One region of the Silanimonas algicola genome, then DNA from elsewhere that is predicted to be linked to it. Evidence: predicted binding sites of a transcription regulator. Region 1 holds the regulator's gene; the other holds the start of a gene.
What was found. The regulator HrcA, encoded in region 1, represses chaperone genes, less so after heat shock. The targets are predictions, from matches to a motif close to TTNGCACTCNNNNNNNNNGAGTGCNAA.
Positions count from the first base shown of each region.

Region 2: the regulator HrcA is predicted to act here: its motif matches at 5,813-5,839, upstream of rpoH (RNA polymerase sigma factor RpoH).

Region 1 covers NZ_BAAHAS010000002.1:970,082-977,919, reverse strand. The annotation lists gene fur (ferric iron uptake transcriptional regulator) at 1-256, shown strand, start outside; gene recN (DNA repair protein RecN) at 330-1,997, opposite strand; gene hrcA (heat-inducible transcriptional repressor HrcA) at 2,124-3,173, shown strand; gene grpE (nucleotide exchange factor GrpE) at 3,222-3,758, shown strand; gene dnaK (molecular chaperone DnaK) at 3,895-5,811, shown strand; gene dnaJ (molecular chaperone DnaJ) at 5,923-7,056, shown strand; gene ACYVAK_RS09695 (4-hydroxy-tetrahydrodipicolinate reductase) at 7,112-7,837, shown strand.
Region 2 covers NZ_BAAHAS010000001.1:846,829-854,666, forward strand. The annotation lists gene ACYVAK_RS04025 (DUF3667 domain-containing protein) at 1-84, shown strand, start outside; gene ACYVAK_RS04030 (DUF3106 domain-containing protein) at 110-1,576, opposite strand; gene ACYVAK_RS04035 (primosomal protein N') at 2,092-4,293, shown strand; gene ACYVAK_RS04040 (hypothetical protein) at 4,370-4,807, opposite strand; gene rpoH (RNA polymerase sigma factor RpoH) at 4,921-5,781, opposite strand; gene ung (uracil-DNA glycosylase) at 5,929-6,609, opposite strand; gene ACYVAK_RS04055 (septum formation family protein) at 6,620-7,060, opposite strand; gene ACYVAK_RS04060 (response regulator) at 7,131-7,838, opposite strand, start outside.

The DNA of each region.
Region 1 (7,838 bases):
GGCCACGGTGTACCGCGTGCTGACGCAGTTCGAGGCCGCCGGCCTCGTTCTCAAGCACAACTTCGAAGGCGGCCAGGCCGTCTACGAGCTCAACCAGGGCGAGCACCACGACCACATGGTCGACCTCGACAGCGGCAAGGTGATCGAGTTCCACAGCGGCGAGATCGAGGCGCTGCAAAACGCCATCGCCGCCCAGCATGGCTACGAGATCGAGGACCACGCGCTCGTGCTCTACGTCCGCAAGAAGCGGAAATAAGCGGCCACGGCGGGCGCCGGAGCGAGCGGCCGCTTCCGCTGGCGACGGGCGCCAATGCGACCGTCGGGCCTGTTCAGCGCTTTCGCGCCTTCTCCAGCATTTGTCTTGCGCTCGTGCGAACTGCGGACGTGATCTCGACGCCGCCGAGCATGCGTGCGATTTCCTCCACGCGCGCCGGCTCCTCCAGTCGTTCGGGGTGGCTGAAGGTCTCCTCGCCGCTCACTGACTTCGCCACGCGGTAGTGCGTGTGGCCTTGGGCCGCGACCTGCGGCAGGTGCGTCACGCAAAGGACCTGGCGGCCGCCGCCGAGTTGGCGCAGCTTCTGGCCCACGATCTCGGCGACGGCGCCGCCGATTCCCGTGTCCACCTCGTCGAACACCATCGTCGGGGTGTCGTCGAGGCCGAGCGTCGCGACCTCAATGGCGAGGGCGATACGCGCCAGCTCGCCGCCCGAGGCGACCTTCCGGAGGGGGCGCGGCGGCTGGCCGGGGTTGGCGCTGACGAGGAACTCGACGCGCTCCGCACCCGTGGCGTTCGGGCGCGTCTCGCCTTGAGGTTCGAGCGCGACCTCGAAGACCCCACCGCCCATCCCGAGTTCCTGCATCAGTGCCGTGATGGCCGAGCCGAGCGCGTCGGCCTGCTGGCGCCTTGCGGCGGTGAGCGTCGCGGCGGCCTCGTGCCAGCGATCGGCGGCGGCCTCGCGTTCGGACTGGAGGCGGGTCACTCGCCCCTCGGAACCGCGGAGGGACTCCAGTTCCGCACGGAGGGCCTCGCGCCGGGCTTCGAGATCGCGCAGCGGCACGCGGTGCTTCCGTGCCAGGTCGTGCAGGCGCGACAGCTGCTGTTCGCCGCGCTGCAGGGCCATCGGGTCGAGATCGAGCCTCTCGCGGGCGGTGTCGAGCAGGGCGACGGCTTCTTGCAGCTGCAACCGTGCCGATTCGGCGAGGCCGGCCGCTTCGGCGAGGCGAGGCTCGTCAGCGATCCACTTCGACAGCGCGGCGAGGGCCTGGCCGATGCCGGCTGCCGCGCCGTCGTCGTCGCCGAGCAGGAGGCCGGCGCGCTCGCAGGCTTGCACTAGCGCGCCGGCGTTGGCAGCGCGCCGGTGCTGGGCCAGCAGGGCGTCGATGTCGGCGGGGGCCAGCGGCTCCCGGTCGAGCTCGTCGAGCTGGTGGCCGAGGTAGTCGATGCGGTCGCCGACATCGCCGCGCTCCTGCAGCTGCGCCAGCTCGCGCTCGGCGGCCTGCCAGTCGGCGGCGGCCTTCTGCACCGGGGTGAGCAGGGGTTGGAGGCGTCCGTAGGCGTCGAGCAAACCCAGCTGGCGGCTGCGATCAAGAAGGGCCTGGTGCTCGTGCTGGCCGTGGATCTCGACCAGCCGGGACCCCAGGGCCGAGAGCTGCGAGATGCTGACCGCCCGCCCATTGATCCACGCCTTCGAGCCCCCGTCGGCCTTCACCACCCGCCGGAGCTGGCAGGCGCCCTCGTCGTCGAGTTCGTTTTCGGCCAGCCACACGGCCGCGTCGGGAGCGTCGTCCAGCGTGAATTCCGCGGAAAGCTCGGCGCGGGCCGCCCCGGCGCGGACCATGCCGGCGTCGGCCCGGGCGCCGGAGAGCCAGAGCAAGGCGTCGACCAGCAGGGACTTGCCGGCGCCGGTTTCGCCAGAGATCACGGTCATGCCGGGGCCGAAGCGCAGTTCGGCGGCGCGGACGACGGCGAAATCGCGGAGGGAGAGCAGCTTGAGCATGGGGTCACGGCAGCGAAGGGGGCGGGCACGGGGCGGGCGCCCCGTGCCGGCGAGCGCGAACGCTAGCATCCGGCCATGGCAGCGCCAACGCTTGCCATCGGGGAAGGCCGGACTTATCTATGCGACATGCCGCCATCCTCGCACCGCCTCGACCCCCGCGCCCGCCAGCTCCTGCGCTCGCTCGTGCATCAGTACATCGCCCATGGCGAGCCGGTGGGTTCCCGGACGTTGGCCAAGCAATCGGGGCTGGACGTCAGTGCGGCCACCATCCGCAACATCATGGCGGACCTCGAGGAGCTGGGGCTGGTGGCCGCACCGCACACCAGCGCCGGCCGCGTCCCCACCTCCCACGGCTACCGGGTGTTCGTCGACAGCCTGATCGAGCTGCCCCAGCCGGACGAAGGGCTGGTCCGCCAACTGGCCCAGCAACTGCCGCAGGGGCAGGGCACCCAGGGCCTGCTGGCCGGCGCCACCGAGCTGCTCTCCTCGATGAGCCATTCGGTCGGCGTCGTCACCGTGCCCCAGCGTGCGGCCTTCGCCTTCCGCCACATCGAGTTCGTGCCGATCGACGCCCAGCGCGTGCTGGTCGTGATCGTCTTCATGGACCACGAGGTCCAGAACCGCATCATCCAGACGCGTCGGCCCTACACGCAGGGCGAACTCGAACAGACCTCGAACTACCTCAACCGGCACTTCGCCGGCCGTGGTTGGGCAGACATCCGTGCCGCCCTGCTCCGCGAGCTGCAGGATGCCAAGTCCGAGCTGGAGCGCACTCTGGCCGCGGCGGTCGAGCTCTCCGAGCAGGTCCTGCCGGAGGGGGATGACGACGTACTGGTCGCCGGCCAGACCCGCCTGATGGGCAGCCCCGATCTGGCCGACGTGGAGCGCCTCCGCGGCCTGTTCGACGCTTTCGCGCAGAAGCGCGAGATCCTCGGCCTGCTGGAACGCTGCGCCCGGGCCCAGGGGGTGCGCATCTTCATCGGTGAAGAAACCGGGCTGGCGCCGCTCGGCGGCTGCACGGTGGTCACGGCGCCCTATGCCGTGAACGGCCGGGTGCTGGGCGTGCTGGGCGTGATCGGCCCCACCCGGATGGCCTACGAGCAGGTCATCCCGATGGTGCAGGCCACGGCCCAGCTGGTCGGGCAGGCCTTGAAACCGGCGACCCCGGCCCCATAACGGGGGCGATCGTCACCGAACTGCCGCCATCCGCGGCCTGGAAAACCCATGAACCATGAGCACGAGCCGGTCGATCCGGCCGAGGCCCCGGAAGGCGCTGCGCCGGGCGAACACCTGTCCACCGAATCGGCGTTGGAGGTCGAGAACGCCGAACTGCGCGTGGCGCTGGCGGAGCTCCGGGAGCAGACCCTGCGCGAGCGCGCCGAACTGGAAAACCAGCGCCGCCGCATGGCGCGCGAGGTGGAAAGCGCCCGCAAGTTCGCCAACGAGCGACTGCTGGGCGAACTGCTGCCGGTGTTCGACAGCCTGCACGCCGGACTGAAGGCGGCGGGTCCGGACTCGCACCCGCTCAAGGAGGGGTTGGAACTCACCCTCCGCCAGTTGCTGAAGACGGCTGGCGACAATGGCCTCACGGAGCTCGACCCCAAGGGCGAGGTGTTCAACCCCGAGTTCCACCAGGCGGTGGTCCAGCAGCCGAGCGCAGACGCCGCGCCCGGCACCGTGCTCGACGTGTTCCAGAAGGGCTACGTGCTCAACGAGCGCCTGCTGCGTCCGGCCCTCGTGGTCGTCGTCGCCGACGCCTGACGGTTCCTTGAACAGCTCGCGCCGCGCCGGCGCCTCGCGCGTGACGGCGACTTGAATCGGCGGCCTGCGCACCCATCTCGCAGACATCACTGAATCGGCGCCGCGCGCCGGACGAATCGAAGAACAGGAGACTCCCATGGGCAAGATCATCGGCATCGACCTCGGCACCACGAACAGCTGCGTCGCCGTCATGGAAGGCGGCAACATCAAGGTGATCGAGAACGCGGAAGGCGACCGCACCACGCCGTCCATCGTCGCATTCACCAAGGACGGCGAGACCATCGTCGGCGCCTCGGCGAAGCGCCAGGCGGTCACCAATCCGAAGAACACCTTCTACGCGGTGAAGCGCCTGATCGGTCGCAAGTTCACCGACGCCGAGGTCAAGAAGGACCTCGACCTCGTGCCGTATTCGATCTTCGCCCACGACAACGGCGACGCCTGGGTGGGCACCGCCGACGGCAAGAAGATGGCGCCGCAGCAGATCTCGGCCGAAGTGCTGGGCAAGATGAAGAAGACCGCCGAGGCCTACCTGGGCGAGACGGTTACCGAGGCCGTCATCACCGTGCCGGCCTACTTCAACGACAGCCAGCGCCAGGCGACCAAGGACGCCGGCCGCATCGCCGGCCTCGAGGTGAAGCGCATCATCAACGAGCCGACCGCGGCCGCCCTGGCCTACGGCCTCGACAAGGGCGACGCCAAGGACCGCAAGATCGCCGTGTACGACCTCGGCGGCGGCACCTTCGACGTGTCGATCATCGAGATCGCCAACATCGATGGCGAGAAGCAGTTCGAGGTGCTGGCGACCAATGGCGACACCTTCCTCGGCGGCGAGGACTTCGACGCCCGCGTCATCGACTTCCTCGTCGAGGAGTTCAAGAAGGAGCAGGGCATCGACCTGCGCAAGGACCCGATGGCCCTGCAGCGCCTGAAGGACGCCGCCGAGCGCGCCAAGATCGAGCTCTCCTCCTCGCAGCAGACCGAGGTGAACCTGCCGTACGTCACGGCCGACGCCTCGGGCCCGAAGCACCTCAACATCAAGCTGACCCGCGCCAAGCTCGAAGCCCTGGTCGATGACCTGGTCAAGAAGTCGATCGAGCCCTGCCGAATCGCGCTGAACGATGCCGGCCTGCGCGCCAGCGAGATCACCGACGTGATCCTCGTCGGTGGCATGACCCGCATGCCGAAGGTGCAGCAGGCCGTCGCCGAGTTCTTCGGCAAGGAGCCGCGCAAGGACGTCAACCCGGACGAGGCCGTCGCCGTCGGCGCCGCCATCCAGGGCGGCGTGCTGGGCGGTTCGGTGAAGGACGTGCTGCTGCTCGACGTCACCCCGCTGTCGCTGGGCATCGAGACCCTCGGCAACGTGATGACCAAGATCATCCAGAAGAACACCACGATCCCGACCCGCGCCTCGCAGGTGTTCAGCACCGCCGAGGACAACCAGAGCGCCGTCACCGTGCACGTGCTGCAGGGCGAGCGCGACCAGGCCCGCTTCAACAAGTCGCTGGCCCGCTTCGACCTGGCCGGCATCGAGCCGGCCCCGCGCGGCATGCCGCAGGTGGAAGTGACCTTCGACATCGACGCCAACGGCATCCTGCACGTGTCCGCCAAGGACAAGAAGACGGGCAAGGAGCAGAAGATCGAGATCAAGGCCGGCTCGGGCCTCTCCGAGGAGGAGATCCAGCGCATGGTCGCGGACGCCGAGGCGAACCGCGAAGAGGACAAGAAGTTCCAGGAGCTCGTGCAGGCCCGCAACCAGGCCGATGGCCTGATCCACCAGACCCGCACGGCCCTCAAGGAACACGGCAGCAAGGTGCCGGGCGACCAGCTGGGCGGCATCGAGTCGGCGCTGTCCGACCTCGAGACCGCGATGAAGGGCGACGACAAGGCCCAGATCGAGGCCAAGACGAACGCCCTGGGCCAGGCCGCGCAGTCGCTGTACGCGGCGGCTGCGGCCGGCCCGGCGGACGCCGGCGAGGCCTCGGCGGGCGCTTCGGCGGGCAAGGCGGACGACGTGGTCGACGCCGAGTTCACCGAGGTCAAGAAGGACAAGTGATGCTGATCCGGCGGCGCATGCGCCGCCGGATCAAGCAGCCCGCGATCAAGCGGTCAAGCCGCTTATCGCGGGCTTTGCACGATGGTGTTTTGCGTCAAGAACGGGGCGGCGATGAGCAAGCGGGACTACTACGAGGTGCTGGGCGTTTCGAAGGGCGCGTCGGAAGACGAGCTCAAGAAGGCGTATCGCCGTCTGGCGATGAAGCACCATCCCGACCGCAATCCCGGCGATGCGGCGGCGGAGGAGGCGTTCAAGGAGGCCAAGGAGGCCTACGACGTCCTGTCCGACGCGAACAAGCGCCGCATCTACGACCAGCATGGCCATGCCGCCTTCGAGCAGGGCATGGGCGGCGGCGGTGGCGGTGGCCCGGGCGGCTATGCCGACATGGGCGACATCTTCGGCGACATCTTCGGTGACATCTTCGGTGGCGGTCGCCAGCGCGGCGGCCCGCGCCGTGGCTCCGACCTGCGCTACGTAATGGAGCTCGACCTCGAGGAGGCCGTGGCCGGCATCGAGAAACGCATCGACGTGCCGACGATGGCGAACTGCGGGTCCTGCGAAGGTACGGGCGCCGAGGACAAGAAGACCGAGACCTGCGGCACCTGCCGCGGCGTGGGCCAGGTCCGCATCCAGCGCGGCATCTTCCAGATGCAGCAGCCGTGCCCCACCTGCGGTGGCAGCGGCAAGATCATTCCGAAGCCCTGCAGGGTCTGCCACGGCACCGGTCGCGTGCGGCAGGAGAAGACGCTGTCGGTGAAGATTCCGGCGGGCGTCGATACCGGCGACCGCATCCGGTTGCAGGGCGAAGGCGAGGTCGGCCAGCCCGGCGCGCCCAGTGGCGATCTGTACGTCGATGTGCAGGTGCGCCCGCACCCCGTCTTCGAGCGCGACGGCGACGACCTCTACTGCGAGATCCCGATCCGCTTCTCGCAGGCGGCGCTCGGCGCGAGCATCGCGGTGCCCACGCTCGAGGGCGAGGTCGAGATCAAGATCCCGGCGGAAACGCAGACCGGCAAGCTGTTCCGCCTGCGTGGCAAGGGCGTGCGCTCGGTGCGCTCGCGCCAGACCGGCGACCTGCACGCGCGGGTGGTCGTGGAAACGCCGGTGAACCTCACGGCGCGCCAGCGCGAGCTGCTCGAAGAGTTCGAGCGGACCTTCGAAGGCGAGGACGCGGCCCGGCACTCGCCGAAGTCAAGCACCTTCTTCGACGGCGTGCGGGCGTTCTGGGACCGCATGACAGGGTGAACCCGGTGCTCGCCCGCGTTGCAGGCGCCGCGCCGCGCCGCGTAGCCTTGCGTGCATGACGACCTCCATCGACCTGCTGGTCCACGGCGCTTCCGGCCGCATGGGCCAGCGCCTTCTCGCCCTGTCCGGCGAGTTCTCCCGCCTGAACCTCGTCGCCGCCGTGGCGCGCGGCACGGCCGGCCTCGTGGTGCCCGAGGGCGTGGCCCTGCCGGCGATGCGGCTGTCCGAGGCGCCGGCTTTCCGCCTGCTGATCGATTTCAGCCTGCCCGAAGCCTTCGACGCGGCCTTGGCCCTGGCGGTCCAGCGTCGCGCGGCCTTCGTCAGCGGCACGACCGGCCTGTCGCTGGGCCAGTTGAAGGCGCTCGAATCCGCGAGCCGGCAGATCCCGGTGCTGTGGTCGGCCAACTTCAGCCTCGGCGTGGCCGTCCTGTCCGACCTCGTCGAGCGCGCCGCCCGCGCCCTGCCGGGCTGGGACCTCGACATCGTCGAAAGCCACCATGTCCACAAGAAGGACGCGCCGTCCGGCACCGCGCTGGCCCTCGGGGCCTCGGCGAAGGCGGGCGGGGCGGAGCCGCGCTATGCCAGCCTGCGGGCCGGCGACATCGTCGGTGAGCACTGGCTGCAGTTCGCTTCGGCAGGCGAGCGTGTGGAACTGGCCCATCGCGCCACCTCGCGGGACATCTTCGCCCGCGGGGCTTTGGCGGTCGGCGAATGGCTGGCCGGACAGCCGCCGGGCCACTACGCGATGCGCGACTGGGTCGCGGCCAAAACCCGGGACTGAC
Region 2 (7,838 bases), on a different contig from region 1:
TTCGCGATCCTCGGCCTCGCCGAAATCCTGCTGCTCTCGGTGGTGGCGACACTCGCCCTGCTCGCCGCGCTGGTCTGGCTCTAGGCGGCCGCGCGGCGCGCAGGAAGGCTCAGGGAGCGGCCGCCTCGGCCAGCAGCGCCGAACGCTGGTCCTCGGGGGCGGCCAACACCTTGCCGCGCAGGGCGGCCCGCTGGGCCGTCCCCATCCTCGCCACGCGTTCGGCCAAGGCGATGCGGCCCGGCTCGCCGAGAGCCTCGAGTGCCGCGATGAGGGCCGCCTGCTCGTCGGCCGGCACGAAGGCCAAGAGGGGGCGGAGGCCAGGCAGCTGGGCGCCGAGCCGAGGACCGAGGGCCCAGCCACGCTGCGCCTGGGCGTCGAGTGCGGCGAAAGCGGCGCGCTGCGCCTGCTGGGCCTCGACCGGCAAGGCCGCGAGGGCTTGGGCGGTCGCGGTCAGGGCCTCGCGCTCGCCAGCGTCCAAGGCCAGCCATTCCGCGTAGGCCGTGCGCAGGGCCGAACGCTCCATCGCGGGACGCTGCAGCCATGCCGCGTAGGCGGCGCGCAACGTCGCCCGACGCTCGGCGTCGTGGCCCATCCAGGCCGCGGCATTGGCGATCAGCGACGCCTGGGAGGCGGGATCCAACGCGGGCCAGGCCGCGCGCACGGGAGCCAGCAGCGCCTGCAGATCGGCCGGCAGTGCGCCCCACGCGGCGGCGGTCGGCGGTGCTTCCGGGCGCGGATTGGGCAGAGCCACTCCACGCTGGATGGCCACCCAACTGAGGAAGGCCACGCCCTCGCGCCAAGGTGCCGATGGCGGGGCGTCGAGCAGGGCGAAATCGGGATCGACGACCAGCTCGGCCTCGAGATCGCGCGCCACGGTGGTGGGTGTCGAGGCCAACGCGGCCGGGGCATGCCCGGTCGACGCTCCTGCGCCGGGCTGGAGCGGCGACGGCGGCCAGACGAACGTGGCGCCCAGCACGGCCAAAAGCGCGATCAACACGGCGCCCAGCCCCCACTGCAAGGACGTTGGACGCCAACCGCGTCGCGTCGCCCGGGCTCCCGGCCTTGGCGGACTGCGGGGTGCGGCGGCAGGTGCGGGGGCATCGGCTGCCGCGGCCGCGTCTCCGCGGACCTCGTGCTGGAAGGCCTCGTGCCAACGCGTCAGCACCGCCGGCCCGACGCCCTGCTCGGCGAGCCGCCCCTCGGCGTCGGCCCACAGGGCCCGATAAGCGGTTTCCGACAGGCCCATCACCCGGGCGGCGCCCGGCGGCTCCAAGCCGACCACGAGGCGCAGGAGCAGGGCGAGCCGGCGGGTGTGACTGAGACTGTAGAGGGGGTGTGCAGGCGTCTCTCCGGCGGGTCGCCCGAGCTCGTCCCGGGCCAACAGCAGCCCCCAGTAGCGCAGGGGCCATTCGGCCAGCGGAAGGCGGACGGCACGGTCTTCGAACACCTCCCGCACCTCGGCGAGGAGACGGGCGTCATCCAGCGACGGACCCGCCAACGCGCGGACCAGCACGCGGGCGCGCGGTTCGATGCCGCGAAGGAAGGCCACCAGGGCGGAAGACGGGGTCGAGCTCACCCCACGAGTCTAGGCAGCGGCGTCGACAAGGTCACGTTTTACCGGCGAGGGTCGGGCTGTGCGCCAGCACACATTTTTTTTCGCGCAACGGTTGACAGGGGGGCGATCAGCGGCTCCGCCGCGATTTTCTTGGGGTTCCACGGCCCGCAGTTGTGCACACCCCGGCGCCATGGCGGACGGCCACGCGCTCCGGCCGCAGCGAGGGCCGGGCCAGCCCGGGTTTATCACGACAAGTCCATGATTTTTATGACTTATTTCAGTTTGACTAAAAAATCATCAGGACGCGAAGAAGCCGCGAAACAGCGGGCCTGCGCAGCCCCCACCCCAAGCCGCTCCACAGACTTATCCACAGGACGTGTGGATAAGGCGCAGACCTGATTGAAATCAGCGACTTGTCACACCTACCTCATTGCCAAGGCAGCAGTACGCCGCAAGTTGGCCCGCTCGGGCAGACGTTTCCGCAGCCCAGCGAAGGCGCATCCTCGACGCCGGGGTGCCGCCGCTACACTGCGGCCATGCCGCTTACCGCCTTGCGGGTGGCCCTGCCGAGGCCCCTGCCCGCCCCCTTTGACTACCGCCCGCCGGACGCCGAGGCGGCGGACGCTGGCTGGGTGGGGTGCCGGGTGCGAGTGCCCTTCGGCCGGAGCCATGCGGTGGGCGTCGTGGTGAGCGTCGGCCCGAGCGCGACCGCCGAGGGGGCACTCAAACCGATCATCGAGCGCCTCGACCACGAGCCCCTGCTGGACGCCGAGCTATGGGCGACGCTGGCCTTCGCCAGCCGCTACTACCACGCGCCGTTGGGCGAAGTATGGGCGACCGCGCTGCCCGGCCCACTGCGCGACGGCGAACCGGTCGTCGACCACCGCGCCTTTGGCTGGCGCCTGACGCCAGCGGGCCGCGCCGGCCTCGGAACCCTGCGCGCCGGGCGTCCCCGAGCGCTGGCCGAAGCCTGGGTGGCGGGAAGCGAAGCCCCTTGGCCCGAAGCGCGGCTCGACCTCGAACATCCGGGTTGGCGCGATGCCGCCCGCCGCCTCGCCGAGCGCGGCTTGGCCGAGCGCGTGCCGATGCCGGCCAACGTCCGCGCGGCGGGGACGGGAGTCGCGCTGAACGACGCTCAGGCCGCGGCCGTCGCCGCGATCACGACGGCGCGGGGGTTCACGCCTTTCCTGCTCGACGGTGTCACCGGCTCGGGCAAGACCGAGGTCTACCTCGAGGCGATCCGCCACGCGCTCGCCCAAGGAAAGCAGGCGCTGCTGCTGGTGCCGGAAATCGGGCTGACGGCCCAGACCATCACCCGCCTGCAGCGCGGCCTGCCGGTCGAGGTGCATGCCCTGCACTCCGGCCTCGCCGACGGCGCCCGCACCCGCGCCTGGGCGGCGATGCGCAGCGGCGAGGGTCGCGTGCTGGTCGGCACCCGCTCGGCCGTGTTCTGCCCGCTGCCCGAAGCCGGGCTGATCCTCGTCGACGAGGAGCACGACGCCAGCTACAAGCAGCAGGACGGCATCCGTTACCACGCCCGCGACCTCGCGCTGTGGCGCGGCCAGGCCTGCGGCGTGCCCGTGGTGCTGGGCAGCGCCACGCCCGCGCTCGAAACACAGCGACAGGCCCTGTCGCGGCGCCTGGCGCGGCTGGTGCTTCCGGCGCGGGCGCGGGCCGGAGCACGGGCGCCGTCGGTGCGCGTGCTCGACGTGCGGAAGCGCAAGCTCGAGGCCGGTCTCGCGCCGGAGCTGCTCGAGGCCCTCGAAAAGACCCTGCAGCGTGGCGAGCAGGCGCTGGTGTTCCGCAACCGCCGCGGCTACGCCCCGGTACTGCTCTGCCACGACTGCGGCTGGAGCGCGCCATGCAGACGCTGCGACGCGCCACTCACGGTGCACGGCGTCGGACGCCGCCTCATCTGCCACCACTGCGGTTACAGGGCGCCAAAGCCGGACGCCTGCCCCGACTGCGGCAGCCTCGCCCTCCAACCGCAGGGCCAGGGCACCGAACGCGTCGAGGAGGCGCTGGCCGCGCGGTTCCCCGGGGCGCGCATCGTCCGCGTCGACCGCGACACCACGGCGGTCAAGGACGGCCTCGCGAAGCGGCTGGCGGAACTCGGCGACGGCCCCGGCATCTTCGTCGGCACGCAGATGCTGGCGAAGGGCCACGACCTGCCGAAGCTCACGCTCTCCGCCGTGGTCTCGATGGACGAAGGGCTGTTTTCCGCCGATTTCCGCGCTGGCGAACGGCTCGGCCAGTTGCTGGTGCAAGTGGCGGGACGCGCCGGGCGCAGTGAGCGGCCCGGCGAGGTGATCCTGCAGACCCACCATCCCGAGCATCCATGGCTCGCACTGCTGCTTTCCGGCGGCTACGCGGCGCTGTCGGCCGCCCTGCTCGCGGAACGCGAGGCGGCCGCCCTGCCGCCCTTCGCGCACTGGGCGCTGCTGCGCGCCGAGGCGAACGACGCCAACGACGCGGAAGCCTTCCTCACCGCCGTCCGAGGGCATCTGTTCGAGGCGGCCGGCGACGGCCAGCAGGTGCCGGGCCTCGACTGGGCCGGCCCGGTGCCGGCGCCGATGCCACGACGCGCCGGGCGCGCGCGCTTCCAACTGCTGCTGCGCAGCAGCGAGCGTCGCGTCTTGCAGGCGGCCCTGGGCGCGGCGGCCCCCGGCTGGTACGCCCTGCCGGAGGCCCGGCGCGTGCGCTGGTCGATCGACGTCGATCCCGTCGACCTCTACTGACGCCCCGCGGGGGGGCCGGAAACGCGACGACCGGCCCAAGGCCGGTCGCCGGTGCTCGGAACGAACGTGCGACCGCTTACTGCGACATGCCCTGCAACTGCTGCAACTGTTGCAGCGTCGCCGCGTCGAGTGCCATCGCCTCACCATTCGGCAGCGTCAGCGTCGCCGACTTGAACTGCTGCGTGGCCTGGTCCATCTCGATGACAAGGCGGCCTTCGCCCTTGTCGCCGGTGATGGTGAAGGCGAGGACGCTCTTGCCGGTCTGGCCCGCTTCCATGATGGCGCCCATGTCCATGCCGGCGTCGGTGATCGTGCCGAAATGTTCCTGCACCGCCGGCACGGAGGCGACCATGTCCTTGGTGGCCGTCCCCATGGCTTTCATGCCGAAGTAGCCCAAGCCGACGACGGCGGCCACGGCCAAGAGCACGAGGACGAGGCACCCACCGAGGAACCAGGGCCAAAGCTTGCGCTTCGGCGTGTCGTTCGCGGGCGGCGGCGGGAAGGGCGTGTTCATCGGGTTGATCCTTGGGGGTGGGAAAGTCCCGTCGATGCTAGCAGCCCAAACGACGACGGCGCCCGAAGGCGCCGTCCGTCCTATCCCCTCGCGACCCGCCAGGCGCGGCGGGCTCAGGCAAGCAGGAGGCCCCGCAGCTTCTTCAGCGCATTGGCTTCGATCTGCCGCACGCGTTCGGCCGAAACGCCGTACTCGGCGGCGAGGTCCTGCAGCGTGGCCTTCTCTTCGGCGAGGAAACGGCGCTGCAGGATGGCGCGCGAGCGGGCGTCGAGGCTGTCGAGGCCCTCGCCCAGCGCGTCGAGCTGCTTCTCTTCGTGGTTCTCGCGCTCGAACAGCGCGGCCGGATCGGCGTCCACCTGCTCGAGGTAGGCGATCGGCGCCGGCGGCGCGTGGTCGTCGTCCTCGCCCGCGGGCGCGTCGAAGCCGATGTCGCGGCCCGACAGGCGCGCTTCCATCTCCAGCACCTCGCGCTTCGAGACGTTGAGGTCCTTGGCCACCGCGGTGACCTCGGCGTCGTTCATCCAGCCGAGGCGCGTCTTGCTCTTGCGCAGGTTGAAGAACAGCTTGCGCTGCGCCTTGGTGGTGGCGACCTTCACGATGCGCCAGTTCTTGAGGATGAACTCGTGGATCTCGGCACGGATCCAGTGCACGGCGAAGCTGACGAGGCGCACGCCCTGGTCGGGGTCGAAGCGCTTCACGGCCTTCATCAGGCCGATGTTGCCCTCCTGCACGAGGTCGCCGACGCCGAGGCCGTAGCCCTGGTAGCCGCGGGCGACGTGGACGACGAAGCGGAGGTGCGAGACGACGAGGGCCTTGGCGGCCTCCAGATCACCCTCGTCGCGGAGGCGGCGGGCCAAGGCCTGCTCGTCCTCGACGCTGAGCACGGGGATCTGGTGCACGGCCGCCACATAGGCCTCCAGCGAGCCGAGCGCGCTGGGGATGGGGTAGTTGGCGGAGGTCAAAGCGGTGGTCATTCCGGGGTCCCTCGGGGGGTATGGGGGCAATTTAGCACTCGCACGGCACGAGTGCTAAGCGTGCCGGAAGTTCCGCTGTGTTCCGGCAGGAGAACACCGCCCGCAAGTCTCATTCAGCAATGCGACGGACGGCGCCGCACCCACGCCTCATGCCGCCGGCAGCGACCAGTCGATCGGGGCCTCGCCCAAGCCCTGCAGCCAACGGTTGGCCTTGCCGAAATGCCCGCAGCCGAGGAAGCCGCGATGGGCGGACAGCGGCGACGGATGGGGGGCCTTCAGCACGCAGTGCCGTTGCCGGTCGATCAGCTCGCCCTTCTTCTGGGCGTAGCTGCCCCACAGCAGGAAGACGAGCCCCTGGCGCTCGGCGGACAACGTGCTGATGACGTGGTCGGTGAAACCCTCCCAGCCCTTGCCGGCATGGCTGCCGGCGCGGCCTTCCTCGACGCTGAGCACCGCGTTCAACAGCAATACGCCCTGCGTCGCCCAATGCTGCAGGCAGCCGTGGCGCGGCATCGGCAGCCCGAGATCGCGCTCGATCTCCTTGAAGATGTTCAGCAAGGACGGCGGGATGGCGATGCCCGGCGGCACCGAGAAGCTCAGGCCGTGCGCCTGGCCGGGCCCGTGGTACGGGTCCTGGCCGAGGATGACGACGCGGACGGCCTCGAAGGGGACGGCATCGAGGGCGGCGAACATCTGCCGGCCCGGCGGGTGCACCCGCTTGCCGGCGGCCTTCTCCGCGCGCAGGAACGCGGCCAAGGCCTGCATGTCGGGGCGCTCGAGATACGCCCCGACGCGCGCCGCCCAACTCGGATGCAGGGCCGCCGCCATCGTGACCGGGTCAGCGCTTGGCGTTGCGCAGGCTGCCGGTGATCGTGCTGCCGTCCTGGGTGGCCAGCATGCAGACCACTTCCTGGTCGCCGCCCGCCCAGCTGTCCGGGGTCGGCTCCAGCGTGGTGAACACGTACTCGGAGCGGTCGTAGTCGAGGCCGACGTAGGCCTCGAAGGCACCAAGGCAGCCCGCCTCGATGGCCTTGTCCATCGCACTGCGTTCCGGGAAGGCGCCATCGGGCAGGTCGAACAGGTGGTAGACCTCGGACAGGTGCGGCTTGTCGCAGCCGATCGCCACCGTCTCCGCGACCTCGCCCTCCGTGTCGTCGATCAGGCAGTCGCCGACCGCGAGGTCGAACACGCCGACATCCTCCGTGCCGTCGGCATTGGGGCCGCCACACGCGGCGAGCGACAGGGCGAGGGCGATGGGGGCGAACAGACGAAGGGGCATGCGGGGGGCTCGGTGGTGGGGGAAACGGAACAGGGAAGCGCAAGCCGACGCGGCGGGCGATCCGCCACCGCTAGTGGCCGTGGCGCTCGCGCAACAGCCGTCCGACGCGGAGCTGGAACAGCAGCTTGGTGATCAGCAGACGTTCCTCGATCGGCTTCAGGACGAGGTCGTTGGCACCGGCGCGCAGCAGTTCCGTCTGGTTGGCGGGGTTGGCGTCACCGGTCATCACCAGCACCGGCAGCTGACCCTTCGGGTAACCGAAGTCGTTGCGGATCGATTTCACCAGGTCCTTCCCGGTGAGCTCGCCCTTGAGGTAGACATCGGTCAGTACGATGTCGCAGCCGGGCACCCGGCCCTGCGTGAGCGCCGACTCGAGCCAGGCGATGGCGTCCTCGACGCCGCTGCAGTGCATCACCTTCAGGCCGTGCTTTTCGAGCATGCGGCGGGTGGCGACGGCGACGACCTTGCTGTCCTCGACGTAGAGCACTTCGCCGCCGGGCGCGCCTTCCGGCGCGACGTAGCCCTTGATGAAAGCGGCCAGCGCGGTGAAGCCCAGCGACTTGTCGAAGTAGTCGGTGACGTCGTCGGTGATGGAGCGCGTCTCGAGGCGGTCCTGCACGTCGCCGGAGACGACGATGATCGGGATGTAGGCCTGCGGCGTGTGCTCGCGGAGGTAGCGCGCGAGCTCGAGGCCGTCGATGTCGGGAAGCCGCAGCGCGGTGGTGACGAGGTTGATGGCGCCCTGCTGCAGGGCCACCTTCGCCTCGTCGCCGTTCTC